3 regions of the Streptomyces sp. SGAir0957 genome follow, and region 3 is predicted to be linked to each of the others. Evidence: predicted binding sites of a transcription regulator. Region 3 holds the regulator's gene; each other region holds the start of a gene.
What was found. The regulator HrcA, encoded in region 3, represses chaperone genes, less so after heat shock. The targets are predictions, from matches to a motif close to TTNGCACTCNGNNNNNCNGAGTGCNAA.

Region 1 (9,815 bases), 530 kb from region 3:
GGCCACCGTCGCCGATGACCGGGACACCGGCCGCGCGGGCGGCGACCGCCGCCTCGTAGATCGCCGTGACCTGCGGGACGCCGATACCGGCGACCACGCGGGTGGTGCAGATCGAGCCCGGCCCGACACCGACCTTGACGCCGTCGACACCGGCGTCGATGAGCGCCTGGGCGCCGTCACGCGTGGCGACGTTGCCGCCGATGACGTCGACGGAGACGCTCGACTTGATCTTCGACATCCAGCTCAGCGCGTTGCTGTTGTGGCCGTGCGAGGTGTCGACGATGAGGAAGTCGACCCCGGCACCGGCCAGCGCCTGGGCGCGCTCAAGGGCTTCGGGGCTCGCGCCCACGGCGGCGCCGACGAGGAGGCGGCCCTCGGCGTCCTTCGCCGCGTTCGGGTACTGCTCGGCCTTCTTGAAGTCCTTGACGGTGATGAGCCCCTTGAGGACACCCGCGTCGTCGACCAGGGGAAGCTTCTCGATCTTGTGGCGGCGCAGCAGCTCCATGGCGTCGACACCGCTTATGCCGACCTTGCCGGTCACGAGCGGCATCGGCGTCATGACCTCGCGGACCTGACGGCCGCGGTCGGACTCGAAGGCCATGTCGCGGTTGGTGACGATGCCGAGCAGCTTGCCCGACGCGTCGGTCACCGGGACGCCGCTGATCCGGAACTTCGCGCACAGCGCGTCGGCCTCGCCGAGCGTCGCGTCGGGGTGCACCGTGATCGGGTCGGTGACCATGCCGGACTCGGACCGCTTCACCAGGTCGACCTGGTTGACCTGGTCCTCGATCGACAGGTTGCGGTGCAGCACGCCGACGCCGCCCTGGCGGGCCATGGCGATCGCCATACGCGCCTCGGTGACCTTGTCCATCGCCGCGGAGAGCAGCGGGATGTTCACTCGGACGTTCCTGGAGATGCGGGACGAGGTGTCGACCGCGTTCGGCAGCACTTCCGACGCGCCCGGCAGCAGCAGCACGTCGTCGTAGGTCAGCCCGAGTGTCGCGAATTTCTCGGGCACTCCGTCGACGTTTGCAGTCATGACACCTTCCCCAAATGGCCTTGATCGGTGCGGATGTCCATGCTAACGGGAACAAGGGGTGTCTCATTCCACGAGCAAGATCATCAAGGTTCTTTGTACGTTCCCACGTACGGGGCCGGGGGCCGTGTGCTACCGCTCCCGGCCCCCGCGTTACTGCTCGGCCAGGGCCCGCAGGCGGCTGAGCGCCCGGTGCTGCGCGACGCGCACGGCGCCGGGTGACATGCCCAACATCTGCCCGGTCTCCTCGGCGGTGAGCCCGACGGCGATCCGCAGGAGCAGCAGCTCCCGCTGGTTGTCGGGGAGGTTCGCGAGGAGCTTCTTGGCCCACGCGGCATCGCTGCTGAGCAGCGCCCGCTCCTCCGGGCCGAGCGAGTCGTCGGGCCGCTCCGGCATCTCGTCGGACGGCACCGCCGTCGAACCGGGGCCGCGCATGGCCGCGCGCTGCAGGTCGGCGACCTTGTGCGCGGCGATGGCGAAGACGAACGCCTCGAAGGGGCGCCCGGTGTCCTTGTAACGCGGCAGTGCGAGCAGCACCGCGACGCAGACTTCCTGGGCGAGGTCCTCCACGAAGTGCCGCGCGTCCCCCGGGAGCCGGGAGAGGCGGGTGCGGCAGTAGCGGATCGCCAGCGGATGGACGTGCGCGAGCAGATCGTGCGTGGCCTGCTCGTCCCCGTCCACGGCGCGGCCGACGAGCGTACCGATGACCCCCTGCGGGGTCACTGCCTCGTCGTCGCGCATCGGTCCATGGTGCCTTGCCGAGGCGCGGTCCGTGACATCGCGGCCCTGGTTGTGCACCGAAGCGTTATGAGCAGGTGCGCCGGAACTCATCTCCTGCGCCCTCCCCTCTCGCTGACCCTGCTCGCCCGAATCGCCGTCCCCGAGGAACTCCACACCTCAAGGATGCGGCATCACGCGCGAAACGTGGGGGCGGCGTTCACCGCAGCCCCGCAAGGGGCGCGGGGAACGGCGCGCCGAGCCACGACGAACTCGCGGCGGACCGGCCACCGCACCCCGGCGGCGCTATCGCACCAGCCCCCATCGAAATCCGAGCGCCACGGCGTGGGCCCGGTCCGAAGCACCGAGCTTCTTGAACAGACGCCGCGCGTGCGTCTTCACGGTGTCCTCGGAGAGGAAGAGCTCGCGCCCGATCTCCGCGTTGGACCGGCCGTGGCTCATGCCTTCGAGCACCTGGATCTCACGCGCGGTGAGGGTGGGCGCGGCGCCCATCTCGGCCGAGCGCAGTCTGCGGGGGGCGAGCCGCCACGTGGGGTCGGCGAGCGCCTGCGTCACGGTGGCCCGCAGCTCGGCGCGCGAGGCGTCCTTGTGCAGATACCCGCGGGCGCCGGCGGCGACGGCGAGCGCCACCCCGTCCAGGTCCTCGGCCACGGTGAGCATGATGATGCGCGCACCGGGGTCGGCGGAGAGCAGCCGCCGGACCGTCTCGACGCCGCCCAGGCCGGGCATGCGTACGTCCATCAGAATCAGGTCCGAGCGGTCGGCGCCCCAGCGGCGGAGGACTTCCTCCCCGTTGGCCGCGGTCGTCACGCGCTCGACGCCGGGCACGGTCGCGACCGCGCGGCGAAGCGCCTCTCGGGCGAGCGGGGAGTCGTCGCAGACGAGGACGGATGTCATGACCGTCCTCCGCAGCTGATGCGCGTCACCTTGTGCCTCCAGGCTTTGTACGAATCGTCACCTGTGCGGTCGACACTCGCAAACCACCGGACAGATGCCCGAGCGCTTGTTCCTTCAACCGCCTCCGCACTACCAACGACGGTCACTCGAAAGAGTTACGGGTCGGACGGTCTCGTTCGGCACTCTACGTGAGGGGCCGGACACAGTGGAGGTCCCGCAACGGACCCTCAAGGTTTCATCACAAGCTATGCCCCATTTAGCGGCTTTTCTTCCCTTTTGCTGGTGTCTGTAGCTAGATTCGCAATGAGTCATATTTTCATCTCCTTAGATAGTAGATGTACGGTCAGGCACCGTATCCGCGCCACAACCGGATCAAAACGGCCACAACCGGCTACAAGGGGACTACGCAATGGCAGATTTCTCCCGCCTTCCCGGACCGAACGCTGATCTGTGGGACTGGCAGCTCCTCGCGGCCTGCCGCGGGGTGGACAGCTCGCTCTTCTTCCACCCGGAGGGCGAGCGAGGAGCGGCGCGCAGCGCGCGCGAGAACTCGGCGAAAGAGGTCTGCATGAGGTGCCCGGTGCGCGCGGAGTGCGCAGCTCACGCCCTTCAGGTGCGCGAGCCGTACGGCGTGTGGGGCGGCCTCACCGAGGACGAGCGCGAAGAGCTGATGGGGCGGGCCCGCAACCGGCTCGTCACGGCGTCGGCGGCGGTCGGCGGCGGACCCGCGACCCCGTCACCGGGTCATGACGGGCCCTTCATGAACCACTGACGCACCACTGAAGGGTCACTGAAGGAACGTTTCTGCAAACACCTGTGCAGGTGGCACCCAGGGGCGGGATCAGCGAGCGGCGGCCTTCGCCAGGTGGTCGAGGGTCGCGGCGACCGCCGGGACCTGGGCCAGATCGGGCAGGGTCAGCGCCACGATCTCGCGCCGCACGGGCGGCTCCACCGTCACTGTGCGTGCACCCTTGGGGCGAACGGATTCGATGGCCAGTTCGGGAAGGACGGCAACTCCGAGCCCCGCGCCGACCAGGCCGACCACCGCCGGGTAGTCGTCCGTGGCGAAGTCGATGCGCGGGGCGAAACCGGCGCCCCGGCACACCTCGACGAGCTGGCGGCGGCAGCGCGGGCAGCCCGCGATCCACGGGTCGTCGGCGAACGCGTCGATGGTCACCGAGCCCGCGCCGGCGAGCGGGTGCCCCTCGGCGACCAGGCCCACGAGCCGGTCGGCGAGCAGGGGCCGCACGACAAGGTCGTCCCACTCCTCGGCGGCGTGCGCGCCCTGGCCCTCCCGCCTCCCCCCGCCGCCCTCCTGCTGAGGCGCTTCGCGCCGCCCCTCGTAACGGAAGGCGAGGGCGACGTCGCAGTCGCCCTCGCGCAGCATCTCCACCGAGCGCGGCGGCTCCGCCTCGACCAGCGAGACGCGCGTACCGGGGTGTTCCGCGCGCAGGGCGGCAAGCGCGGTCGGCACCAGGGTCGAACTGCCGCTCGGGAAGGAGACGAGGCGGACCCGGCCCGCGCGCAGACCCGCGATCGCGGCGACCTCCTCCTCGGCGGCCGTGAGCCCGGCGAGGATGCCCGCCGCGTGCCGCACGAGCGCCTCACCGGCCTGGGTCAGCCGCATCTCGCGTCCGGTGCGGATCAGCAGCGGTGTGCCGGCCGAGGACTCCAGGGCCTTCATCTGCTGGCTGACGGCGGGCTGCGTGCAGCCCAGTTCGCGGGCCGCCGCCGAGAAGGAGCCGGTGGCGGCGACGGCGCGCAGGACGCGAAGGTGCCGGGCCTCGATCATGGTTCAAGCATAAGCGCCGCTTGGGGAGATCGTCGAATATTGCGTGGCGGCTTTCATGGGCGGTCCCGTACCGTGCGGTGACATGAAGCTTCTGTCGCTGAACCTGGGCCGCCCCAAGGCCGTCCCCTACACCGACCAGCCGGACGGCGTGACCGGCATCGACAAGCAGCCGGTCCAGGGCCCGGTCCGGGTGAGCGCACCGGGCACGAAGGGGACCGGGGCGAGCGGCATAGCGGGCGACGCCGTGTGCGACACGCGCCACCACGGCGGCGACGACCAGGCGGTGTACGCGTTCGCGCGCGAGGACCTGGACGCGTGGGAGCGCGCGCTCGGCCGCACGCTCCCCAACGGCTCCTTCGGCGAGAACCTCACCACCGAGGGCATCGACGTGTGCGGCGCGAAGATCGGCGAGCGCTGGCGGATCGGCCCCGACCTGCTCCTGGAGGTCAGCGCGAGCCGGATCCCGTGCAAGACCTTCCAGGGGCACGTGGGCGAGAAGGGCTGGGTCAAGCGGTTCACGCAGGAGCAGCGGCCGGGCGCGTACCTGCGGGTCATCGAGCCGGGCGAGATCCGCGCGGGCGACACCGTGGAGATCGTGCACCGCCCCGCGCACGAGGTGACGGTCTCCTTCGAGTTCCGCGCGCTGATGACGGAGCGGGAGCTGCTGCCGAGGGTGCTGGCGGCCGGGGCCCCGCTCCACGGCGAGGTGGAGCGGGTCGCGCGGACGTACGTGGAGAAGTACGGCGCGCAGACGGCGTGAAGGGTGCGGGCAGACCCCGCCCGGTGATCACGAGCACCGCGTGACGCTCACTAACCTTGCTCCATGACTACGGCACTGATCACGGGATCCACCGCGGGCATCGGCGCCGCCTTCGCCCGGCGCCTCGCCGCCGACGGACACAACCTGGTGCTCGTCGCCCGCGACACGAAGCGGCTCCAGGAGCAGGCGACGGAACTGCACGACCGGCACGGCATCGAGGCCGAGGTGCTCACGGCCGACCTGTCCACCGACGACGGCATCGCGGCGGTCGAGAAGCGCCTCGCCGACCCGAAGGCCGCGGTCGACCTGCTGGTCAACAACGCCGGGTTCGGCAACAAGGGCCGCTTCCTGGAAGTGTCCATGGCCGACGAGCTGACGATGCTGAAGGTGCACTGCGAGGCCGTCCTACGGCTCACCTCCGCGGCGACCGGGGCGATGCGCGAGCGCGGGCGCGGCGGTGTGATCAACGTGGCGTCGGTCGCGGCGTTCGTCCCGCGCGGCACGTACGGCGCCTCGAAGGCGTGGGTCGTCCAGTTCACGCAGGGCGTCGCGAAGGACCTGGCGGGCTCGGGCGTCCGCCTGATGGCGCTCTGCCCCGGCTTCGTGCGCACGGAGTTCCACGAGCGGGCCGGGATGGGCACGGACAACATCCCCAAGTGGATGTGGCTCGACGCCGACAAGCTGGTGACAGCCGCCCTGGCGGACCTGTCCCGCAACAAGACCCTCTCGATCCCGGACCCGCGCTACAAGGCGCTGATGGGGCTGGCGAAGGTGACCCCGCGCGGCCTGCTGGGCGGCGTCACCTCAAAGACGGGCCGAAAGTACGGCCCCCGCTAGGGCCACGAGGAACGGCGCGAGCACCGCAAACGCGCCCCCGCCAGGGGCGCGGGGAACGGCGCGAGCACCGCAAGCGGCCCCGCCAGGGGCGCGGGGAACGGCGCGAGCAACCACGACGCTCCGCGGACGGCGACGAACCGCACCCAGCAGACGCGCCCCCGCCAGGGGCGCGGGGAACTGCGCGACCAGCCACCACGCAACCCGCGCCCGGCAACGACCAGAACCCGGCAGACGCGCCCCGGAAAACCAGGAGGCCCGGCCCCCGAAAACACAGGGGGCCGAGCCTCAGGTCACTTCAGCGGAGCGCGTCAGTGGGAGTGGCCGTGACCGTGGCCCGCGGCCTCCGGCTCCTCCTCCGCCGGCTTCTCGACGACCAGGGTCTCGGTCGTGAGGAGCAGGGAGGCGATGGAGGCGGCGTTCTCCAGGGCGGAGCGGGTGACCTTGACCGGGTCGATGACGCCGGCCTTGACCAGGTCGCCGTACTCGCCGGTCGCGGCGTTGTAGCCGGAGCCCTTCTCGAGCTCGGCGACCTTGGAGACGATGACGTAGCCCTCGAGGCCCGCGTTCTCGGCGATCCAGCGCAGCGGCTCGACGGCGGCGCGGCGGACGACGGAGACGCCGGTGGCCTCGTCGCCCTCCTTGCCGAGGTTGTCGTTGAGGACCTTCACGGCGTGGACGAGCGCGGAGCCACCACCGGAGACGATGCCCTCCTCGACCGCGGCGCGGGTCGCGGAGATGGCGTCCTCCAGACGGTGCTTCTTCTCCTTGAGCTCGACCTCGGTCGCGGCACCGACCTTGATGACGCAGACGCCGCCGGCGAGCTTCGCGAGGCGCTCCTGGAGCTTCTCGCGGTCCCAGTCGGAGTCCGTGTTCTCGATCTCGGCCTTGATCTGGTTGACGCGGCCCTCGACGTCGGCCTTGTTGCCGCCACCGTCGACGATCGTGGTGTCGTCCTTGGTGATGGTGACGCGGCGGGCGGAGCCGAGGACGTCGAGACCGGCCTGGTCGAGCTTGAGGCCGACCTCTTCGGCGATGACGGTGGCACCGGTGAGGGTGGCCATGTCCTGCAGCATCGCCTTGCGGCGGTCGCCGAAGCCGGGGGCCTTGACCGCGACGGCGTTGAACGTGCCGCGGATCTTGTTCACGACCAGGGTCGACAGGGCCTCGCCCTCGACGTCCTCGGCGATGATCAGCAGGGGCTTCGAGCCGCCCGCCTGGATGACCTTCTCCAGGAGCGGGAGCAGGTCCTGGATCGAACCGATCTTGCCCTGGTGGATCAGGATGTACGGGTCGTCGAGGACGGCCTCCATACGCTCCTGGTCGGTGACGAAGTACGGGGACAGGTAGCCCTTGTCGAAGGCCATGCCCTCGGTGAAGTCGAGCTCCAGGCCGAAGGTGTTGGACTCCTCGACGGTGATGACACCGTCCTTGCCGACCTTGTCCATCGCCTCGGCGATGAGCTCGCCGACCTGGCTGTCCTGGGCGGACAGACCGGCGACGGCGGCGATGTCGGACTTCTCGTCGATCGGGCGGGCGGTCGCGAGGAGGTCCTCGGACACGGCCTTCACCGCGGCGTCGATGCCCTTCTTCAGGGCGGCCGGGGACGCGCCCGCGGCAACGTTGCGCAGGCCCTCCTTGACCAGGGCCTGGGCGAGCACGGTGGCGGTGGTCGTACCGTCACCCGCGATGTCGTTGGTCTTGGTCGCCACCTCCTTCACCAGCTGCGCGCCGAGGTTCTCGTACGGGTCCTCGACCTCGACCTCGCGGGCGATGGTCACACCGTCGTTGGTGATGGTGGGGGCGCCGAACTTCTTGTCGATGACGACGTTGCGGCCCTTGGGGCCGATCGTCACCTTGACCGTGTCGGCAAGCTTGTTGACGCCGCGCTCGAGGGCGCGACGGGCGTCCTCGTCAAACTTCAGGATCTTCGCCATGGGAGCGTTTCAGCCCTCTCGAAAAACTAGGGGTGAACGAAGGACGCCCCTGACCCCGGCTTCTTACGGTCGCGGGTGCCAGGGGCGCACTTCACATCAAAAGCTGCTTTTTCGGCCGCTTACTTCTCGACGATCGCGAGGACGTCGCGCGCCGAGAGGACGAGGTACTCCTCGCCGTTGTACTTGACCTCGGTGCCGCCGTACTTGCTGTACAGCACGATGTCGCCGGACTTCACGTCGAGCGGCAGGCGCTCGCCGTTCTCGAAGCGGCCCGGACCGACGGCGAGGACGACGCCCTCCTGGGGCTTCTCCTTCGCGGTGTCCGGAATGACCAGGCCGGAGGCCGTGGTCTGCTCGGCGTCGAGCGGCTGGACCACGATGCGGTCCTCGAGCGGCTTGATGGCAACCTTGGAGCTGGCGGTCGTCACGATCCGGTCTCCCCCTTCGGAGATCTCACGGGGTTAAGAGTCTGAGGTGGCGACCAGGTGGATCCGTCGTCGCGGGTGCCGGACCTGCCCGTCGCTGATTGGCACTCTCCAGTGGTGAGTGCCAGGGTCGAGACTATGACCGCGATTAGCACTCGGTCAAGCGGAGTGCCAATCGTCCGGCGACGCGGCGTGGATCTGGCCGGTCGCGCAGTTCCCCGCGCCCCTGGGCGGGCCCGGTCACAGGTAGGCGTTCAGGTGGGCCACCTCGTAGCCCTGGCTCCGGATCTCTCGCAGCAGGGTTGCCGTCGTGTCCGCCGGGCGCCGGCCTCCCCCCACCTTGATGATGTCGCCCGGGTGGAGGCGGAGGTGGAGGTGGAGATGGGGCGGGTCGGGGGCCTCGTGGGTCCACAGGACGATCGCCTCGATGCCGCAGGCGGCGGCCGCCCGGAGCGTCGCCGCGTCGAAGCCGCCCTCGGGCGGACGGAGCAGCCGCGGGGCACGGCCGAAGCGGCCCGCGACGCTGTCCTGTTGCGCGCAGATCTGCGTGTGCTGGGCGACGTAGCCGAGGCCGGGCAGGGACGCGCGCGTGAAGGTGCGGTTCTCGATGTCGGCGCCCAGGGCGCGCAACCGTGCGAGGGGGCCGGAGCGGGTGGCGGGCCGTGCCAGGAACACGGACAGCGGCAGGCGCTTCTCGCGGACCAGTGCCGCGAGTCCGCGGGCGCCGGGATGGTCGCCGTCCAGGTCGTAGGTCAGGAAGACGACCTTGTCGCGGGTGGCGATGTGGTCGATCACCGGGGGGACCGTTCCCGCCGGGCCGGCCGGGGGTGCCGCCGCCGGGGCCGCGTGATGGTGGCGGACCCCCTGCGCCGCCTTGCGGCCCATGCGTTCGATCGGGTCGACGGACTGGGCGCAGCCGGTGAGGAGCAGGGCGGCCGCCAGGGTGGCGGCGAGGGTGCGGCCGGGTGTCACAGGTAGTCCTCGAGGCGGGCCACCGCGAACCCGTCGGCGGTGGCCCGGTCCAGGAACGTACGGACCATGTCGGGCATCGTGCCCGCCCAGTCCCCGCGGCCGCGGAAGTGCGTGAGGACGATGTCGCCGGGGTGGAGGGACCGGTCCCATTCCCGGTAGTCGACGCGGTCGGCGAAGACCTCGGCGTTCCAGATCGGCGCGTGGGTGATGCCGCACGCCTTGGCGGCCCTGAGAGTGGTCCGGTCGTAGTCGCCGTACGGCGGGCGGAAGAGGGTGGGGCGCTTGCCGTAGTGGCGTTCGAGCTTGTCCTGCATGCCGCAGATCTCGTGCTTCTGCTCCGCGTAGGAGAGGTTCGGCAGGAAGCGGTGGTGCAGGGTGTGGTTGTTGAGGGTGGCGCCGTCCAGGTCCCTGGCCTTCGCGAAGT
Region 2 (9,815 bases), 870 kb from region 3:
TGCCGTCGCGGATGGGGTTGACCAGGGCGACGTCCGCCAGCCGGTACGCGGCCAGCGACCGCGCGAAGTCGTCCTTGACGTGGAGGACGACGGGCGTCCAGCCGGCCGTGCCGAACCGCGCGTTGATGGTTTCCGCGACCCGCGACACCTCGGCGGTGTAGTCGCGGTACACGGCGAGGTCCTGCCGCGAGGGGTAGGCGAAGGCGACGTGGACGACCTTCTCGTGCAACTCCGGCCGGGTCTCCAGCAGAAGCTCGTACGCCCGCAGGCCCCGCACGATGTTCTTGGACAGCTCGGTGCGGTCCACCCGGACAATGACCTTGCGGTCCGCGCCCACCTGTTCCCGCAGCGCCGCGAGCCGCTCGTCCACGTCGGGGCGTCCGGCCCGCTCCCGGAGGAAGTCCGCGTCGGCGCCGAGCCCGTGGACCCCGATCCGGGTGCCGGACGTGCCGCCGAGGATGCGCGTAGCGCAGTCGGTGAAGGCGTCTGCCCAGCGGCGGGTCAGGAAGCCGAGCCGGTCCGCGCCGAGCATGCCTTGGAGGATCTGTTCGGCGATGTCGTCGGGGAGCATCCGGAAGTAGTCGACGGGGGCCCAGGGCGTGTGGGAGAAGTGCCCGATGCGCAGGTCGTCGCGGAGTTCGCGGAGCATCCCGGGGACGAGGGTGAGGTGGTAGTCCTGGACGACGACGGTGGCGCCGGGCGCGGCTTCTTCGGCGAGGGCTTCGGCGAAGGCCCGGTTGTAGGCCTCGTAGGAGGCCCACTGGCGGCGGAACTCCGGGCCGAACGACGGCTCCAGAGGTGTCTGGTAGAGCATGTGGTGCACGAACCACAGGACGGAGTTGGCGACGCCGTTGTACGCGTCCGCGTGGACCTCCGCGTCGATGTCCAACATGCGCACGCCGGGTTCGGAAACGCCGCGCCGCACGGCTTCCCGGTCGCCGTCGGTGAGGGCCGAGCAGACCCACAGTTTGTCCTCGACGACGCTGAGCGCGGAGACGAGTCCGCCGCCGCCGCGTTTCGCCTCGATCCCGGTCCCGCCGGCCCCGTCGTCCCCGTCGGTCAGGACGTAGGAGACGGGGCCGCGGTTGGACGCGACGAGAACCTCAGCAGCACCTTGCGTGGAAGCCATAGGGGCACGCTAGCCCGGTCGGGGAGGGTTCAAACGCGCCGACGGCTGCGTGCCGCCGCGAGGGCGAGGGCGCCGAGTCCGCACAGGGAGACGGCGAGGCCGCCGTAGAGCCACAGGCGGGGGTGGTCGGAGCCGGTGGCGGCGAGCGCACCGCCGGGGGAGGCGGAGGGTGCGGGCCGCGCCTGCTGCCGTCCGGGCGCGGGGGAGGAGGGCCCGGACGAGGACGGGTGTGGGGACGGGGACGGGGACGAGGGCGAGGGCGCGGATGAGGTCGGCCGGGCCGACGGGCGGCCCGGGTCCGACCCCGGCGCCCCCGGCGCCTTGCGCACCACGGGCGTCGCCCCGCAGTTCGGGTCGGTCGAGCCGTTCTCACAGTTGGTGCGCGGGGTGTCGGCGGTGACGTTGTTGGTCAGTTTGCCGTCGCCGTCGAGCGGGTCGTGCAGCGTGACGCTGTATGTGATCTTCGCGGTCCTGCCGGCGGGCACGTCCCCGCGCCAGCTCAGCTTCGGTGCGGCGTAGGTGACGCGGCCCAGGGACGCTTTCGCGTCGCCGTCGTAGGAGGCGTCGTCCAGGACGTCGGTGAGGTCGTCGCTGAGTTTGGCGCCCGGGTAGTCGACCTCGCCGATGTTCTTGGCGGTGATCGTGTAGGTGACCTTGCCGCCGGGGGAGACCTTCTGCGGCGCGGCGGTCTTCTTGACCTCCAGGTCGGGGACCGGCACGGAGAAGGCGAGCGCGGAGGGCACGTAGGTGTCGCCCTTGGTGCGGAAGGTCAGCTCCGCGGAGGTGGCGCCCGGCGGCAGTGCGGCGGACGGGATGACGGCTTCCTTGGCGTCGATGCTGAAGTTGTTGCGGTCGCCGGGGTCGAGGGCGCCTTCGGCGCGGCTGTCGAAGAAGTTGGCCCGGCCGCCGCCGTCCGGGTCGGCGATCTGCCGGCCGTTGACGAGGAACTGGTCCCCGGCCACGTTCGCGTCACCCTCGTACGCGGTGACGCCGGCGCGGACGTCGCCGCCGCCCGCCCGGTAGAAGTCGTCGATGGTGATGGTGGTGTCCGGGTCCTTGGACTGCTGGACGACGTGGCCGCCGTAGACGTAGACGTTGCGGCGGGTGGGCGCGTGCTCGGCGTTCGGGGAGTCGTACTTGTAGACGACGGTCAGGGACCAGCCGCCGACGCAGCCCTTGCCCGTGGGCGCCCATACGTCGCCGACCGCGACGGGGATCTCCGTGCCGGTGGCGGCGCCCGTGAACAGGGACGTCACGTCGGACTCGGCCGTGTAGTAGTGCGGCCCGCCGACCGCGGCCGGGGTGCGTACCGCGTCGCGTACGGCGACCCGGGTCTCGGCGCCGCCGTCGACCCGCACCACGGGCCGCTGGGTGAGCGGGTTCCCGGCCGGGGAGGTGGCGGGGCCCGCGGTGTCGCAGCGCCGGATCTGGTTGCGGCCGAGCTTGTACGTGCCATCGTTGCCGCCCCAGAAGAGGCGGGCGTAGGCGACTGTGGCGCCGGGCGGGACGGTCACCTTGCCGGTGGAGGAGTTGCGGACGGCGGTGCCGAGTCCGGCCCGGTCGGTGTACTCCATGGCGAACTGGTTGTTGTTCTCGGCGGACCGCCCGGCCTGCGCGTTCGCACAGCGCTGGGCGGCTTTGGCGGGCCCGGAGGGGCACTGCATCACGGTGTTGCCGAGCGTCAGGAAGTCACCGTAGAGGGCTTCCTCGTAGCGCTTGGCGAAGGGGTCCACGACGACGGCGGACGCGGGGGCGGCGGCGGTGATCAGCGTCGCCGCCGCCACGGTCGCCGCCACGGTCGCCGTCGCGGTGAGCGCCGCCATGCCCCGGGAACCGCCCTGGGAAAGTCTGAGCCACATAAGTGGGCAATTTAGACAGAAAGCATGATTAACCCACGTCTATGCCACGCGACGCTCCGCATACTCACCGATCTCGGCCATCGGGGGCCGCTCCACGGTGTCCACCGCGTACGTCCGTGGCACGAAGCCGCGCTCGCCCCGCTCGAACTGGGTCAGCTCCGGCCGTACCAGCTGGCCGCGCGCGAGCCGCAGCTGGGCCGTGCGGTAGATGGCCGCCGCCATCCGGCCGAGCGCGAGCCCGTCCTGGTGGCGGTGGCGGCGCACGCCCACGTCGACCTGGGCGAGCGCGTCCAGGCCCACGGTGTGCAGCGCGTCGACGAGCAGGCCCAGCTCGACGCCGTAGCCGACCGGGAACGGCAGGCGTTCGAGGAGCGTCCTGCGGGCCGCGTACTCGCCGCCGAGGGGCTGGACGAATCCGGCGAGGCGCGGCCAGTGCAGGTTGAGGATCGGGCGGGCCATCAGCTCCGTGACCCGGCCGCCCTGCCCTGCCGTCCTGCCGGAGGCGGGCGAATCGAACTCAGTACCCAGCGGGCGGTCGTACATCGCCTTGACGAAGCTGACGCCCGGGTCGGTGAGGAGCGGGCCGACGATCCCGGAGACGAAGTCCGCCGAGAACTCCTTCAGGTCCGCGTCGACGAAGCAGACGATGTCGCCGCTGGTGACGTACAGGGAGCGCCACAGCACCTCGCCCTTGCCGGGCGCGGCCGGGATGCGCGGCAGGATCGTGTCCCGGTGCACGACGCGCGCCCCGGCCGCCGCCGCGACCTCTGCGGTGCGGTCGGTGGAGCCGGAGTCCAGGACCACCAGTTCGTCGACGAGCGGCACCGCCGCCGTCATCAGCTCGCGCCGGATCACGGTGACGATCTCGCCGACCGTCGCCTCCTCGTCGAGCGCGGGCAGCACCACGCTCACCGTCTGGCCGGACGCGCGCTTCGCCGCGGTCAACTGGTGCAGCGGGCGGTCGGCCACCGACCAGGAGCGCTGCTCAAGCCAGCGTTCGACTTCTTCCAGCACGGTCTGTGGCTCCTTCGGGGGCGGGTGCACGGGCGGGTCCGGGGGCGGGGTGTGATCCATCTCGCGGTTCGGACGACTATCTCAAGGGTCCGGGCCTTCGGTTACAGTCTTGAACAAGGCCGGTGACCATCGCATGCCGGGGTCGCCGCCGACACAACTGCCACAAACAACCGAATACCGCTCATCCAGAGGGGCAGAGGGATACGGCCCGTTGAAGCCCCGGCAACCCTCCAGCCGGTCTCGTAGGACACCGCAACTGTCCACCGCGAGGCTCCCGGCTAGGGAAGGTGCCAAATCCGTCTCGCGGCGAGATGCGTCGCGAGGAAGATGAGGAGAAAGGGCCTCGCCTCTCATGGCTGTACAGACTGTCGCCACCGGAACCGCTCAGCAGACCGTTGATCTCGGTCCGGCTTCCGGGCTCTCCTGCCGCGAGTGCGGCACCACCTTCGAGCTCGGCCCGATCTTCGCGTGCGTCGAGTGTTTCGGGCCTCTGGAAGTCGCGTACGACCTGCCGGTCGGTAACCCCGAGGCGCTCCGCAAGCAGATCGAGGCGGGCCCGGCCAACGTGTGGCGCTACGCCCCGCTCCTTCCCGTCCCGGCCGACGTCGCCGAGAAGCCGAACCTGAACCCCGGCTGGACCGCGCTCGTCAAGGCCGACAACCTCGCCCGTGAACTCGGCGTCGAGCAGGGCAAGTTGTTCGTCAAGGACGACTCCGGCAACCCCACGCACTCCTTCAAGGACCGCGTCGTCGCCCAGGCCATCGAGGCCGCGCGCGCTTTCGGGTTCACGACGCTGTCCTGCTCCTCCACCGGCAACCTGGCCGGTGCCGTCGGCGCCGCCGCCGCCCGTGCCGGCTTCCGCTCCTGCGTGTTCATCCCGCACGACCTGGAGCAGGGCAAGGTCGTCATGGCCGGTGTCTACGGCGGTGACCTCGTCGCCATCGAGGGCAACTACGACGATGTGAACCGCTTCTGCTCCGAGCTGATCGGCGACCCGCTCGGCGAGGGTTGGGGCTTCGTCAACGTGAACCTGCGCCCGTACTACGGCGAGGGCTCCAAGACGCTGGCCTACGAGATCTGCGAGCAGCTCGGCTGGCGGCTGCCCGACCAGCTGGTCATCCCGATCGCCTCCGGATCGCAGTTCACGAAGATCGACAAGGGGCTCCAGGAGCTGATCAAGCTCGGCCTCGTCGAGGACAAGCCCTACAAGCTGTTCGGCGCCCAGGCCGAGGGCTGCTCGCCGGTCTCGGTCGCGTACAAGGGCGGCCACGACGTCGTCCGGCCGCAGAAGCCGAACACCATCGCCAAGTCCCTCGCCATCGGCAACCCGGCCGACGGTCCGTACGTGCTCGACATCGCGCGCCGCACGGGTGGTGCCGTGGAGGACGTGAACGACGAGCAGGTCGTCGACGCGATCAAGCTGCTCGCCCGGACCGAGGGGATCTTCGCGGAGACCGCCGGTGGGGTGACGGTCGGTGTCACCAAGAAGCTCATCGAGGCCGGGCTGATCGATCCGTCTCTGACGACCGTCGTGCTCAATACCGGTGACGGGCTCAAGACGCTTGACGCTGTCGCCGAGACTTCGCAGGCCACGGCGACCATCAAGCCGTCCCTCGACGCGTTCCGGGCCGCCGGGCTCGCCGCCGAGTAGGTTTCCCCGCCCCGCCCCGCCCCGCCCCTTCCCGTAACCGGGGGCTCTGCCCCCCGGGCCCCCGCTAGTGCTGAGGTGAGTTGTGAGCGTCAACGTCCGCATTCCTACCATTCTGCGTACCTACACCGGTGGGCAGGCCGAGGTCGCCGCCGAAGGGGGCACGCTCGGTGAGGTCATCGCCGATCTCGAGAAGAACCACACCGGGATCGCCGCCCGCGTCCTCGACGACCAGGGCAAGCTGCGCCGCTTCGTCAACGTCTACGTGAACGACGACGACGTCCGCTTCGAGCAGGGTCTGGAGACCGCGACGCCGGACGGCGCCGGCGTGTCGATCATTCCGGCCGTCGCCGGCGGCTGATCTTCCCCTGATGCACGCTGAGTTACCCCTGTTGCCCCCTCCGCGAGAGAAGCGGAGGGGGCAATTCTGCATGGTTGAGCGCGGTACAGTTGGGGAACCTGGTTCGTTTCCCCGCGTGGTGCATGACGGGCGCATATGAGTTTCCGCTCGGGACGCGACAAGAAGCAGCCAAAGTGCCCAGCCCCTTCGAGCCTTTTATGGCATTTGCCTGGCCCGAGTTGCCCAGGGATCCGGTGAGTTGGCCCGGTTTCCCCGTTCGAGGGTGCCCAGATTTCACGTCCGATTGACCTGTTGCAGACGGCAGTTGGGCAGATACATTCAGCCGCGGTCGACGCGTTCCGGCGCACACCCCTACCCATTGGGGAGGGTGAGGTCTGACCCGGATCCGCGAAGTGCGGATCTGTGCAAGGGCCAGTAATAGGGGAGTTAGGCATGGCTCAGGGCACCGTCAAGTGGTTCAACGCGGAGAAGGGGTACGGCTTCATCGCGGTCGACGGTGGTGCGGATGTATTCGTCCACTACAGCGCGATTCAGATGGACGGCTACCGCACCCTCGAAGAGGGTCAGCGAGTGGAATTCGAGATCTCGCAGGGCCAGAAGGGGCCGCAGGCAGACATGGTCCGCCTTGCCGCCGCCGGCTGAAGCGCGTCGCGACTGACAGGCTTCGTACGAGACGAAGGGTCCGCGTCCCCCGAGGGGGCGCGGGCCCTTCGTCGTACCAGGGCCTGTCGTCACACTCCCTTCGTCGCCCGGACCGTGCTTCGCGCTGCGCGCGCCCCCGCCGGATGTGTGGTAGCCGCTTGCACTCGCATGGGTCGAGTGCTAATCATTGGGCTTAGCACTCTCCGAGTGAGAGTGACAGAACTTGGATCGGGTCGGTGAGGTCCGGGGGCCGGTGGGGCAAGGAACCACAAGGCTCAGGGGCCGTCCGTCGCGGGCACCAGCACGGTCCGTTTGCTTGCTTTTCCACCCCGTCCGGGAGGACCACTTCACATGGCCAAGATCATCGCGTTCGACGAGGAGGCACGGCGCGGCCTCGAGCGCGGCATGAACCAGCTCGCCGACGCCGTCAAGGTGACCCTGGGCCCCAAGGGTCGCAACGTCGTCCTCGAGAAGAAGTGGGGCGCCCCCACGATCACCAACGATGGTGTGTCCATCGCCAAGGAGATCGAGCTCGAGGACCCGTACGAGAAGATCGGCGCCGAGCTGGTCAAGGAGGTCGCGAAGAAGACGGACGACGTCGCCGGTGACGGCACGACGACCGCGACCGTCCTGGCCCAGGCCCTGGTGCGCGAGGGTCTGCGCAACGTGGCCGCGGGTGCCAACCCGATGGCCCTCAAGCGTGGCATCGAGAAGGCCGTCGAGGCCGTCTCCGCCGCTCTCCTCGAGCAGGCCAAGGACGTGGAGACCAAGGAGCAGATCGCTTCGACGGCCTCCATCTCCGCCGCCGACACCCAGATCGGCGAGCTCATCGCCGAGGCCATGGACAAGGTCGGCAAGGAAGGCGTCATCACCGTCGAGGAGTCCCAGACCTTCGGTCTGGAGCTGGAGCTCACCGAGGGTATGCGCTTCGACAAGGGCTACATCTCGGCGTACTTCGCCACCGACATGGAGCGGATGGAGGCGTCGCTCGACGACCCGTACATCCTCATCGTCAACTCCAAGATCGGCAACGTGAAGGACCTGCTGCCGCTCCTGGAGAAGGTCATGCAGTCGGGCAAGCCGCTGCTGATCATCGCCGAGGACGTCGAGGGCGAGGCCCTGTCGACCCTGGTCGTCAACAAGATCCGTGGCACCTTCAAGTCCGTCGCCGTCAAGGCCCCGGGCTTCGGTGACCGCCGCAAGGCCATGCTCGGCGACATCGCCATCCTCACCGGTGGCACCGTCATCTCCGAGGAGGTCGGCCTCAAGCTGGAGAACGCCGGTCTCGACCTGCTCGGCCGCGCCCGCAAGGTCGTCATCACCAAGGACGAGACGACGATCGTCGACGGCGCCGGTGACACCGACCAGGTCCAGGGTCGCGTCAACCAGATCCGTGCCGAGATCGAGAACAGCGACTCGGACTACGACCGCGAGAAGCTCCAGGAGCGTCTGGCGAAGCTGGCCGGCGGCGTGGCCGTCATCAAGGCCGGTGCCGCCACCGAGGTCGAGCTCAAGGAGCGCAAGCACCGCATCGAGGACGCCGTTCGCAACGCGAAGGCGGCCGTCGAGGAGGGCATCGTCGCCGGTGGTGGCGTGGCCCTGCTCCAGGCCTCCGCGGTCTTCGAGAAGCTGGAGCTCGACGGTGACGAGGCGACCGGCGCCAACGCCGTGAAGCTCGCCCTGGAGGCCCCGCTCAAGCAGATCGCCGTCAACGGTGGCCTTGAGGGTGGCGTCGTCGTGGAGAAGGTGCGCAACCTGGCCGTCGGCCACGGTCTGAACGCCGCCACGGGTGAGTACGTCGACATGATCGCCGAGGGCATCCTCGACCCGGCCAAGGTGACGCGCTCCGCGCTGCAGAACGCCGCGTCGATCGCCGCGCTGTTCCTCACCACCGAGGCCGTCATCGCCGACAAGCCGGAGAAGGCCGCTGCCGGCGGCGCTCCGGGCGGCATGCCGGGCGGTGACATGGACTTCTGATCCGGTTCGTTCCGGTTCAGCTGGTCTGTTCGTCCCGAGGGCGGCACTTCCTCTTCAGGAGGGGGTGCCGCCCTCGGGCGTTGCCGGGTTAAAGTCCCCGGGCGCATGACGGGCATATGACAGACACGGGGGGACGCTATGGGAGACGCGGGCGGCAGATCCGAGGACGCCTTTGCCTGGGGGCAGGTGGTGGCGGCGCTGGGCGTCGTCGGAGCGCTGGGCCTCGGCCTCTGGGCGACGGAGCTGCGCTCCGGGGACACGGCCTCGGGGCAGAGCGAACCGAAACCGGCCACCTGCTCGGACGGTGACGAGGACGGCGGCAGGAAGAACAAGGCGGCGGGGCGGGTCACCGGCGCCGAACTGTGCGCGGCCCTCAACCGCAAGGACCTCGCCACCCTGCTCGGCACGCCCGCCGAGATCCCGAAGAACGCGTCGGGCGGCGACAGCGAGGTCACGATGGCGGGCGGCCGCAAGATCCCGACGCCGTCGGCGCGGGTCGAGTTCGACACGTACACCGTGGACCTCGAAGGCACCTACGACGACCATCCGGTCGCCCTCACGGCGAGCCTCTTCGACGACCCGGTGGAGAACCGGCGCTTCCACGGCCACCGCGCGGTCCTCTACTCGGACCGCACCATCAGCCTCCAGTTCCGGCTGGACGGGAGCGATTCGAGCAGCGGTCCCGGCGTTCCGGCCCGTGTCCTGTCCGTGGCGCAGGACACCGGGGACAAGGGCGGCTCCTTCGAGCTGACGGTGTGGCGCGAGGACGGCGCGGTGCCGGACGACGCCGTGCTGTTCGACGTCGCCGAGCGGGTGCTCCCGGCGATCCCCGGGTGGGATTCCTGAAAATCCTCGGACACGTGTCAACCGGCGTCCGGCCGCCAGGTCTATAGAGCACGACAGCACGGTCGGGAACCACAGGGAGCACGGCGTTGACCGCAGAGGAGTTCGAGGAGTTCTACGCCCATGCGGTCGGGCGGCTCACCGGGCAGCTGTACGTCATGCTCGGCGACGCCCAGGAGGCGCAGGACGTCGTGCAGGAGGCGTTCGTGAAGGCGTGGAGCCGGCGCGGGCGCCTCGACCGGGAGGCCGCGCCCGAGGCGTGGATCCGGACCGTGGCCTGGCGGCTCGCGATACGCCGCTTCAAGAAGCTGCGCCGCAGCGAGCAGGCCTGGCTGCGGCACG
Region 3 (9,815 bases):
GGCGCGAGAAAAGCCCCTGCTGCCCCGGCTGGAACTGGCCCGTGGGGCGTTCCTCGCCGCGGAGCTTGGCCAGTTCCCGGAGCAGGCGTTCCTGCTCGGGCTCCAGCTTCTGCGGGGTCATCACCTCGACGTGCACGATGAGGTCGCCGCGACCGCCGCCGCGCAGGTGCGTGATGCCGCGCCCGTGCAGCGGGACCGACTGCCCGGACTGGGTGCCGGGCCGGATGTCGACCTCCTCCATGCCGTCGAGCGTCTCCAGGGGCACCTTGGTGCCGAGGGCCGCCGCCGTCATGGGGATGGTGACCGTGCAGTGCAGGTCGTCGCCGCGCCGCTGGAAGACCGGGTGCGGCAGCTCGTGGATCTCCACGTACAGGTCACCGGCAGGGCCGCCGCCGGGGCCGACCTCGCCCTCGCCCGCGAGCTGGATCCGCGTCCCGTTGTCCACACCGGCCGGGATCTTCACCGTCAGGGTGCGGCGCGAACGGATCCGGCCGTCACCGGCGCACTCCGGGCACGGGGTCGGCACGACGGTGCCGAAGCCCTGGCACTGCGGGCACGGCCGCGAGGTCATGACCTGGCCGAGGAAGGAGCGCGTGACCTGCGAGACCTCACCGCGGCCGCGACACATGTCACAGGTCTGCGCGGAGGTCCCGGGCGCGGCGCCCTCACCGCTGCACGTCGAGCAGACGACAGCCGTGTCGACCTGGATGTCCTTGGTGGTGCCGAAGGCGGCCTCGTCCAGCTCGACCTCAAGACGGATCATGGCGTCCTGGCCGCGACGCGTGCGCGAGCGCGGCCCGCGCTGCGACGCCGTCCCGAAGAACGCGTCCATGATGTCCGAGAAGTTCCCGAACCCGCCGGCGCCGAAGCCACCGGCACCGCCGCCGCCCGACTGGGACAGCGGGTCGCCGCCGAGGTCGTAGACCTGCTTCTTCTGCGGGTCCGACAACACCTCGTACGCGGCGTTGATCTCCTTGAACCGCTCCTGTGTCTTCGGGTCCGGATTCACGTCCGGGTGAAGCTCACGGGCGAGCCTTCGGAAGGCCTTCTTGATCTCGTCCTGGGAAGCGTCGCGGCGCACGCCGAGTACGGCGTAGTAGTCCGTGGCCACTTACGACTCCGCCAGGATCTGTCCGACGTAACGTGCCACTGCGCGTACTGCTCCCATCGTTCCCGGGTAATCCATGCGGGTCGGTCCGACCACGCCGAGCTTGGCTACTGCCTCGCCGCCCGAACCGTAGCCGACCGACACGACGGACGTGGAGTTGAGTCCCTCGTGGGCGTTCTCGTGGCCGATGCGTACGGCCATGCCCGAATCGCCCACCTCACCGAGCAACTTGAGGAGCACGACCTGCTCCTCCAAGGCTTCCAGCACGGGCCGGATGGTGAGGGGAAAGTCATGTCCGAAGCGGGTGAGATTGGCGGTGCCGCCGATCATCAGCCGCTCCTCGGTCTCCTCGACGAGCGTCTCCAGGAGAGTGGAGAGCACCGTCGCGACCGTACCGCGGTCCTCCGCCTCGAAGGCCTCGGGCAGATCCTGCACCAACTGCGGCACATCGGCGAACTTGCGGCCCGCGACACGGCTGTTGAGCCGGGCCCGCAGATCCGCGAGGGACGGTTCGCCGAACGGCGCCGGGCAGTCGATCATCCGCTGCTCCACGCGCCCGGTGTCCGTGATCAGCACGAGCATCAGACGGGCGGGCGCGAGCGAGAGCAGCTCGACATGGCGCACGGTGGACCGGGTCAGGGACGGGTACTGGACGACCGCGACCTGCCGCGTCAGCTGCGCGAGCAGCCGCACGGTCCGGCCGACGACGTCGTCGAGGTCGACGGCGCCCTCGAGGAAGTTCTGGATGGCGCGCCGCTCCGGCCCCGTCATCGGCTTCACCGCGGTGAGCTTGTCGACGAAGAGGCGGTACCCCTTGTCGGTGGGGATGCGCCCGGCACTGGTGTGCGGCTGGGCGATGAACCCCTCGTCCTCCAGGGCGGCCATGTCGTTGCGCACCGTCGCCGGTGAGACGCCCAGGCTGTGCCGCTCGGTCAGCGCCTTGGAGCCGACGGGCTCCTCGGTGCCGACGTAGTCCTGGACGATGGCGCGCAGCACTTCGAGCCTGCGTTCACTGAGCATCGGGCGCACACCTCCAGCAACCGTCTCCGAGATCATCGCGATGGTCGTCGCGGTGATCGATGCGATCTTTCCGTTTTGGCACTCGCTGCGCGCGAGTGCCAGTCGTCCCCGGCTCAGTGTACGGCCGGTGGGTACGGACCAGGCAAGGCCGCTAGCGTCGACCCCATGAAAAGCACGGCGGACATCGACTGGCGGTCGGCGGGCTGGGAAGGGCTCGCGCCGCGCGTGGGCCGGGTCCGGCTGCCCGGCTGGGACTGCACGACCGGCCTGGTCGTGGGCGACGACGCGGCCCTGCTCATCGACACGGGCTCCTCCCTGTGCGAAGGGGCCCGGCTGCGCACGGACACCCGCCGCCTGCTCGGTTCGCGCGCGCGGGTGGCGCACATCGCGCTGACGCACCCCCACTTCGACCACGTCCTCGGCACGGCCGCCTTCGCGGGCGTCGAGGTGTACGGGGCCGCGGGCATCGACACCGTGTTCGCGCGGGACGGCGCGGACGCCCTGCGCGCCGACGCCGTACGCCACGGGGTCGATCCCGACGCGGCGGCCGAGGCGGCGGACCTCCTGGTCACCCCGGCCCACCGCATCTGCGGCGAACGCACGCTCGACCTGGGCGGCGGCGTCCAGGTCCTGCTCGCGAACATCGGCCCCGGCCACACGGCCCACGACCTGGCGGTTCTGGTCCCCGGGCCGGAGATCGTCTTCTGCGGCGACCTGGTCGAGGAGTCCGGCGAGCCCCAGGCGGGCACGGACGCGGCCCCACGCCTGTGGCCGCAGGCGCTGGACCGGCTCCTCGCCCTGGGCGGCGAGGACGCCCGCTACGTCCCCGGGCACGGATCAGTGGTGAATGCGGCGTTTGTCCGCGAGCAGCGCGCCACACTGGCGGCGCGATCCGGCGTGTCGTAGCCCGTACGCGACGGCTTCTCCTATCGTCGGCCGAATGCGCCAGTACAGCCCTGACCTCACGCCGCCGTGGAAGCGGAAGACCTCGGTGCCCGAGGTCCCGGCCGAGCCGGATCTCGTGGTCGAGGAGGTCACGACCGGCTTCTGCGGCGCGGTCGTCCGCGTCGAGAAGACGGCGCAGGGCCCGACGGTGACCCTGGAGGACCGCTTCGGCAAGCACCGCGCGTTCCCGATGGAACCCCGCGGCTTCCTCCTGGAGGGCAAGGTCGTCACCCTGGTCCGCCCCTCGGCGGGCGGCCCGGCGCGCCCCACCCGCACGGCATCCGGCTCACTCGCCGTCCCCGGCGCCCGCGCGCGCGTGGCCCGCGCGAGCCGCATCTACGTCGAGGGCAAGCACGACGCCGAGCTGATCGAACGGGTCTGGGGCGCCGACCTGCGCATCGAGGGCGTGGCGGTGGAATTCCTGGAGGGCGTCGACGACCTCCCGGCGATCGTGGCGGAGTTCGATCCCGGCCCCGACGCGCGCCTCGGCGTCCTGGTCGACCATCTGGTCCCCGGCACGAAGGAACACCGCATCGCCCAGTCGGTCACCAGCCCGCACGCCCTGGTCGTCGGCCACCCCTACATCGACATCTGGGAGGCCGTGAAACCGTCCTCCGTGGGCATCGACGCCTGGCCCCGCGTCCCCCACGGCCAGGACTGGAAGACGGGCGTCTGCCGAGCGCTGGGCTGGCGCGTCGCCAACACGGGCGAGGCCTGGCAGCACATCCTGTCCCGGGTCCACTCGTACAGGGACCTGGAACCGGCGCTGCTGGGCCGGGTGGAGGAGCTGATCGATTTTGTGACGGGCGGAGAAGCTTAGATCGCCGGACGAAACGCGCCCCGAGAGGGGCGCGGGGAACTGCGCGACCAGCCACGACGAAACCCGCACCCGCGGTGAAGAACACCACCCCTACGGCGCGTAGGCGCTGTCAGTCGACCAGATCCCGCACAACCCCGTCGGCCAGCAACCGCCCCCGCAGGGTCAGAACCGCCCGCCCCGCGTCGAACGGCCCCGCCTCAAGCAACCCGTCCCGCACAGCCTTCCGCGCAGCGCTAAGCCCGGCGGGCTTCAGCAAGGACACCGGGCACCCGTCCCGGAGCCGTAGCTCCAGCAGAATCCGCTCGACCCGCCGATCCTCATCGGCCAAGATCTCCCGCCCCGCGCCCGGCGAACGACCCTCCGCCAGCGCAGCGGCATACGCCCCGGGATGCTTGACGTTCCACCACCGCACCCCGCCCACATGCGAGTGCGCCCCGGGCCCGGCCCCCCACCAGTCGGCCCCGCGCCAGTACAGCTCGTTGTGCAGACACCGCCCCGCCTCGGACGTGGCCCAGTTCGACACCTCGTACCACTCGAACCCGGCGGAGCGCATCGCCTCGTCGGCGATGAGGTACCGGTCCGCGTGCACGTCGTCGTCGGTCATGGGCACCTCGCCGCGCCGGATGCGCCGGGCGAGCTGGGTGCCCTCCTCGACGATGAGCGCGTAGGCGGAGATGTGGTCGGGCCCGGCGCCGAGGGCGGCGTCGAGGGAGGCCCGCCAGTCGTCGTCGCTCTCGCCGGGGGTGCCGTAGATGAGGTCGAGGTTGACGTGGTCGAACCCGGCCGCCCGCGCCTCCGCGACGCACGCCTCGGGCCGCCCGGGGGTGTGCGTGCGGTCGAGGATCTTGAGGACGTGCTGCCGGGCGCTCTGCATCCCGAACGAGATCCGGTTGAACCCCCCGGCGCGCAGCTCGGCGAGGTAGGCGGGGTCGACGGACTCCGGATTCGCCTCCGTCGTCACCTCCGCGTCGTCCGCCAGCCCGAACTCCTCGCGGATGGCACCCAGCATCCGTACGAGGTCCGCGGCGGGCAGCAGCGTGGGCGTGCCGCCGCCGACGAAGACGGTCCGCACGGGGCGCGGGTCGTCGCCGAGCACCTTGCGGGCGAGCCGGACCTCCTCGATCAGGGTCTCGGCGTAGTTGTCGCGGGAGGCGAGCACGCCGCCGGTGGAGCGCAGCTCGGTCGCGGTGTAGGTGTTGAAGTCGCAGTAGCCGCAGCGGGTGGCGCAGTACGGGACGTGCAGGTAGAAGCCGAGGGGCCGGGTGGCGGCGCCGGCGAGGGCGGAGGCGGGCAGCGCCCCGTCGTCGGGCACGGGCTCACCATCGGGGAGGGCGGAAGGCATACCCCCATTGTCCAGCAGCCCGGCCCGAGCCGGGCCGCCCGCTCACATGGCCTGGAGCACGAGCAGCGCCAGATCGTCGTCCGGTGGCGCGTCCGCGTACGCGTGCACGAGCCGCCGGATGCGCTCGGCGAGCAGTTGCGCGGTGAGTCCGGCGCAGCCGGAGAGGGCCTGGGCGAGCCCGTCGTTGTCGTCGAACTGGCGGTGTCCCGAGCGGCGCTCGGTGACGCCGTCGGTGACGCAGAGCAGGGTGTCGCCGGTGAGCAGCTCGAACGTCTCGCTGGTGTAGTCGGGGTCCTCGACGACGCCGAGCAGCACTTGGGGGACGGCGGCGGTGAGGACCTCGCCGCCGGGCCGCATCAGGAGGGGCAGCGGGTGTCCGGCGGAGGCGAGGGTGCAGGTGACGGCGCGGCCGTCGTCGGACGGGGTGAGTTCGCCGTAGAGGAGCGAGAGGAAGCGGGAGCTGGAACCTTCCGCCGGAATGCCCTGGCCGCCCGCCGCGGCGAGGGCGCGGGCGGCGGCGTCGGCGGCCTCGGTGGCGTCGTCGAGCAGCAGCCGGTTGAGCCGGTCGAGGACCTGGGCGACGGGGTAGCCCTCGCGGGCGAGGAGCCGCAGCCAGGGCCGGACGAGGCCGATGACGACGGCCGCCTCCGGACCCTTGCCCTGGATGTCGCCGAGCGCGAAGCACCAGCGGCCGTCGCCCGCGGGGAAGACGTCGTAGAAGTCGCCGCCGGGGCCGCCCGCCTCCTTGGGTTCGTAGACGAGGGCGCTCTGGACGCCGGGGATCTCGGCGATGGCGGTCGGCAGCAGCCCGCGCTGGAGGATGCGGCTGATGGTGGCCTGCCGGGTGAAGCGGCGGGCGGCGCTGACGGCGAGGGCGACCCGGCGGGCGAAGTCCTCGACGAGCCCGGTGACCTCGTCGGGGAAGCGGAGCAGGTTGGCCCGCCCGATGACGAGGATGCCGAGGCTGCGGCCGCCGACCATGAGCCGGTAGGCGAGGGCGGACCCGGCGTCGTCGGGGCCGGTGTCGCCGCGGGACTCGAACGGCCAGTGCACGGGGACGGCGGCGGTGCGGGCGGCGGCGGGCAGCCGCGGGGGCTCCTTCTCCAGGCGTCCGCGCAGTTCGTCGGTGCGGTTCTCCTGGGCGTGCCAGACGCGGGCGAGCCGGGGCGTGGGCAGCGGGTCGCCGTCGCCGCGCGCGTCGGGGTCGGGGGTGCCGGGGGTGGAGCGGCCGTCGTCGTCGTAGAACCAGACCGCGCACCAGTCGGCGAGGCGGGGCACGAGGAGCTGGCCGACGAGGGTGGCGACCACGTCCTCGTCGAGCTGTCCCGCGAGCAGGTCGGAGGCCTCGGCGAGGAAGGAGAGCGCGCCGCGGTTGATCCAGTCGCGGTCCTGGGCGGCGCGCCGGGGCATGGGGGCGAGGAGGTCGGCGGCGCGCAGGCCGCGCTCCAGGGCGCGTACGGCGGACTGCACGGAGGGTTCGGCGGGGATCTCGCCGGCCTCGGCGCGTTCGGCGGGGAGCCGGGCCCACACCGTCTTGGTGCCGGGCCGGTAGGTGATGCCCCATGCCTCGGCGAGGGTCGCGACGAGGTGGAGGCCGCGCCCGTACTCGGGGGTCTCGACGGGGCGCGAGGGCTGGTGGCCGCGGACGGCGCGGGCCGGGTGCTGGTCGGTGACCTCGACGACGAGCCCGGCGGGGGTGCCGTCGGGGGTGCCGTCGGGGGCGGCCTCGTCGAGGCGGCACAGCAGGTCGACGCTGGTCCCGGCGTGCACGACGGCGTTGGTGACGAGTTCGCTGACGACGACCACGGCGTCATCGGTCAGCCGGTCGACGAGGTGGACGGCGCCGGGCAGGCCCTGCTCGGTCCAGTCGGTGAACGCCGCGCGGACGAAGCGGCGGGCGGCCGCGGGCGCGAGTGGGTTCCCCGGCAGCGAGGTGCGGACCATGACCGGTCCGACGAGCGGTTGGTCCGCTACGTCCCCGCCGCCGAAGGCGGTGTCCCGCTGGATAGGAATGGACCCCACGTTCGGCTCCTGAGCAGTTCGGGCAAAGACGCCTCAGGCGACACGAACAGAGTGACAGACTGACCACGCCCATAAGCACCGAGTTACCGAAGTGGGCCGCCATGAGTGAGAACAGTGCTATGCGTGTGCATCCAAGCGGGCCCGGCAGCGATGTGATCCGCCCGCCCGACCTCCGGCCGCTCCTCGCCGCGCTGTCGGCCGCCCGCGACGGGAACTTCACCCGCCTTCCCGACCGCGGGGAGGGCATGGTCGGTGAGCTGGGTGCCGTCTTCAACCAGCTCATAGACCGCAGTGTGCACTACAACGCCGAGCTGACGCGGGTACGCCGCGAGATCGTCCGGCACGGCCGGCTCGACGAGCGGCTGGAGGCGAGCCCGGGGCAAGGCGCGTGGGCGACGCGCACCGCCGACGTCAACACCATCATCGGCGCCCTGGTCGCACCCACCGCCAATGCCACGCGGGTGCTCGACGCGGTGGCGGGCGGCGACCTCACTCAGCGTGTCGACCTGCACGACGGGAACCGTCAACTACGGGGCGATCTGCGGCGGTTGGGCCGCGCGGTGAACAAGATGGTGGACCAGCTCTCCTTGTTCACCGGCGAGGTGACCCGGGTGGCCCGCGAGGTCGGCACCGAGGGCCGGCTCGGCGGCCGGGCCAAGGCGCAGGGTCTTTCGGGCAGCTGGCGGGACGTGACCGAGGCGGTCAACACGATGGCGTCCCGGCTTACGGCGCAGGTGCGGGACATCGCCCTGGTGACGACGGCGGTGGCGCGGGGCGACCTGACGCGTACGGTCACGATCGAGGCGACCGGCGAACTGCTCGAACTCAAGCTGACCGTCAACACGATGGTCGATCAGCTGTCCGCGTTCGCCGACGAGGTGACCCGGGTGGCGCGCGAGGTCGGCACCGAGGGCCAGCTCGGGGGCCGCGCCCAGGTCCGCGGTGTGTCGGGTGTCTGGAAGGACCTGACCGACAACGTCAACTTCATGGCGTCCAATCTCACCTCTCAGGTGCGCAACATCGCGCAGGTCACCACGGCCGTGGCCAACGGCGACCTGAGCCAGAAGATCATGGTCGACGCGCAGGGCGAGATCCTGGAACTCAAGTCGACGATCAACACGATGGTCGACCAGCTCTCCGCCTTCGCCGACGAGGTCACCCGCGTGGCGCGCGAGGTCGGCACCGAGGGCCAGCTGGGCGGGCGCGCCCAGGTCCGCGGCGTCTCCGGCGTCTGGAAGGACCTGACCGACAACGTCAACTTCATGGCGGACAACCTCACCTCCCAGGTCCGCAACATCGCGCTCGTCTCCACGGCGGTGGCCCAGGGCGACCTCGGCAAGAAGATCACCGTCGAGGCGAAGGGCGAGATCCTCGAACTCAAGTCGACGATCAACACGATGGTCGACCAGCTCTCCGCCTTCGCCGACGAGGTCACCCGCGTGGCCCGCGAGGTCGGCACCGAGGGCAACCTCGGCGGTCAGGCGCAGGTCCGCGGGGTCTCCGGGGTCTGGAAGGAACTCACCGACAACGTCAACTTCATGGCGTCGAACCTCACCTCCCAGGTGCGCAACATCGCCCAGGTCACCACGGCCGTCGCCCAGGGCGACCTGTCGAAGAAGATCTCGGTCGACGCGCGCGGCGAGATCCTCGAACTGAAGGACACCGTCAACACGATGGTGGAGCAGTTGCGCGGCTTCGCCGACGAGGTCACCCGGGTGGCCCGCGAGGTCGGCACGGACGGCCGGCTCGGCGGCCGCGCGACCGTGCACGGCGTCTCCGGCGTCTGGAAGGACCTGACGGACAACGTCAACTACATGGCGGACAACCTCACCTCGCAGGTCCGCAACATCGCCCAGGTCGCCACGGCGGTGGCCCAGGGCGACCTCTCCAAGAAGATCGACGTCGACGCGCGCGGCGAGATCCTCGAACTGAAGACGACCATCAACACGATGGTCGACACCCTGTCGTCGTTCTCCTCCGAGGTCACGCGCGTGGCCCGGGAGGTCGGCTCCGAGGGCCAGCTCGGCGGCCAGGCCCGGGTCGAGGGCGTCTACGGCACGTGGAAGCGCCTGACGACGAACGTGAACGAGCTGGCGTCGAACCTGACCACACAGGTCCGCGCGATCGCCGAGGTGGCGTCCGCGGTGACCCAGGGCGACATGTCACGGTCCATCACGGTGGAGACGCGCGGCGAGGTCGCCGAGCTGAAGGACAACATCAACCTGATGGTGGCCAACCTGCGCGAGACGACCCGCGCGAAGGACTGGCTGGAGTCGAACCTGGCGCGCCTCGCGGCCCTGATGCAGGGCCACCGGGACCTGATGGAGGTCGCCGATCTGATCCTGCGCGAGCTGACCCCGCTGGTGAACGCGCAGTACGGCGCCTTCTTCCTGGCGGAGCCGGACGAGGGCGACACCCCGATCCGTACGTCGATCCCGACCAAGGGGCTCGCCTACATCGCGGGCTACGGTTCGGCCGCCGCCCTGGTCGTGGACACCGGGGGTATGCCCGTCCACGGTCTCGTACGGCAGGCGGCCCTGGAGAAGAAACGCATCCTG

Region 1: the regulator HrcA is predicted to act here: its motif matches at 8,568-8,594, upstream of groES (co-chaperone GroES).
Region 2: the regulator HrcA is predicted to act here: its motif matches at 6,811-6,837, upstream of groL (chaperonin GroEL).

The regions. Positions count from the first base shown of each region.
Region 1 is NZ_CP027293.1:5,031,062-5,040,876, reverse strand. Features, by position in the region: gene guaB (IMP dehydrogenase) at 1-1,039, opposite strand, end outside; gene C1N81_RS27615 (sigma-70 family RNA polymerase sigma factor) at 1,190-1,777, opposite strand; gene C1N81_RS27610 (response regulator transcription factor) at 2,060-2,671, opposite strand; gene C1N81_RS27605 (WhiB family transcriptional regulator) at 3,081-3,443, shown strand; gene C1N81_RS27600 (LysR family transcriptional regulator) at 3,513-4,463, opposite strand; gene C1N81_RS27595 (MOSC domain-containing protein) at 4,546-5,223, shown strand; gene C1N81_RS27590 (SDR family NAD(P)-dependent oxidoreductase) at 5,287-6,060, shown strand; gene groL (chaperonin GroEL) at 6,369-7,994, opposite strand; gene groES (co-chaperone GroES) at 8,114-8,422, opposite strand; gene C1N81_RS27575 (polysaccharide deacetylase family protein) at 8,660-9,391, opposite strand; gene C1N81_RS27570 (polysaccharide deacetylase family protein) at 9,388-9,815, opposite strand, start outside.
Region 2 is NZ_CP027293.1:4,691,086-4,700,900, forward strand. Features, by position in the region: gene C1N81_RS25915 (alpha,alpha-trehalose-phosphate synthase (UDP-forming)) at 1-1,129, opposite strand, end outside; gene C1N81_RS25920 (DUF7927 domain-containing protein) at 1,159-2,988, opposite strand; gene C1N81_RS25925 (glucosyl-3-phosphoglycerate synthase) at 3,028-4,002, opposite strand; SAM riboswitch class I at 4,181-4,336, shown strand; gene thrC (threonine synthase) at 4,355-5,653, shown strand; gene C1N81_RS25935 (MoaD/ThiS family protein) at 5,736-6,011, shown strand; gene C1N81_RS25940 (cold-shock protein) at 6,444-6,653, shown strand; gene groL (chaperonin GroEL) at 7,005-8,630, shown strand; gene C1N81_RS25950 (DUF6215 domain-containing protein) at 8,769-9,476, shown strand; gene C1N81_RS25955 (SigE family RNA polymerase sigma factor) at 9,563-9,815, shown strand, end outside.
Region 3 is NZ_CP027293.1:5,556,216-5,566,030, reverse strand. Features, by position in the region: gene dnaJ (molecular chaperone DnaJ) at 1-1,111, opposite strand, end outside; gene hrcA (heat-inducible transcriptional repressor HrcA) at 1,112-2,128, opposite strand; gene C1N81_RS29795 (MBL fold metallo-hydrolase) at 2,294-3,034, shown strand; gene C1N81_RS29790 (DUF3097 domain-containing protein) at 3,069-3,893, shown strand; gene hemW (radical SAM family heme chaperone HemW) at 4,003-5,235, opposite strand; gene C1N81_RS29780 (SpoIIE family protein phosphatase) at 5,278-7,257, opposite strand; gene C1N81_RS29775 (HAMP domain-containing protein) at 7,359-9,815, shown strand, end outside.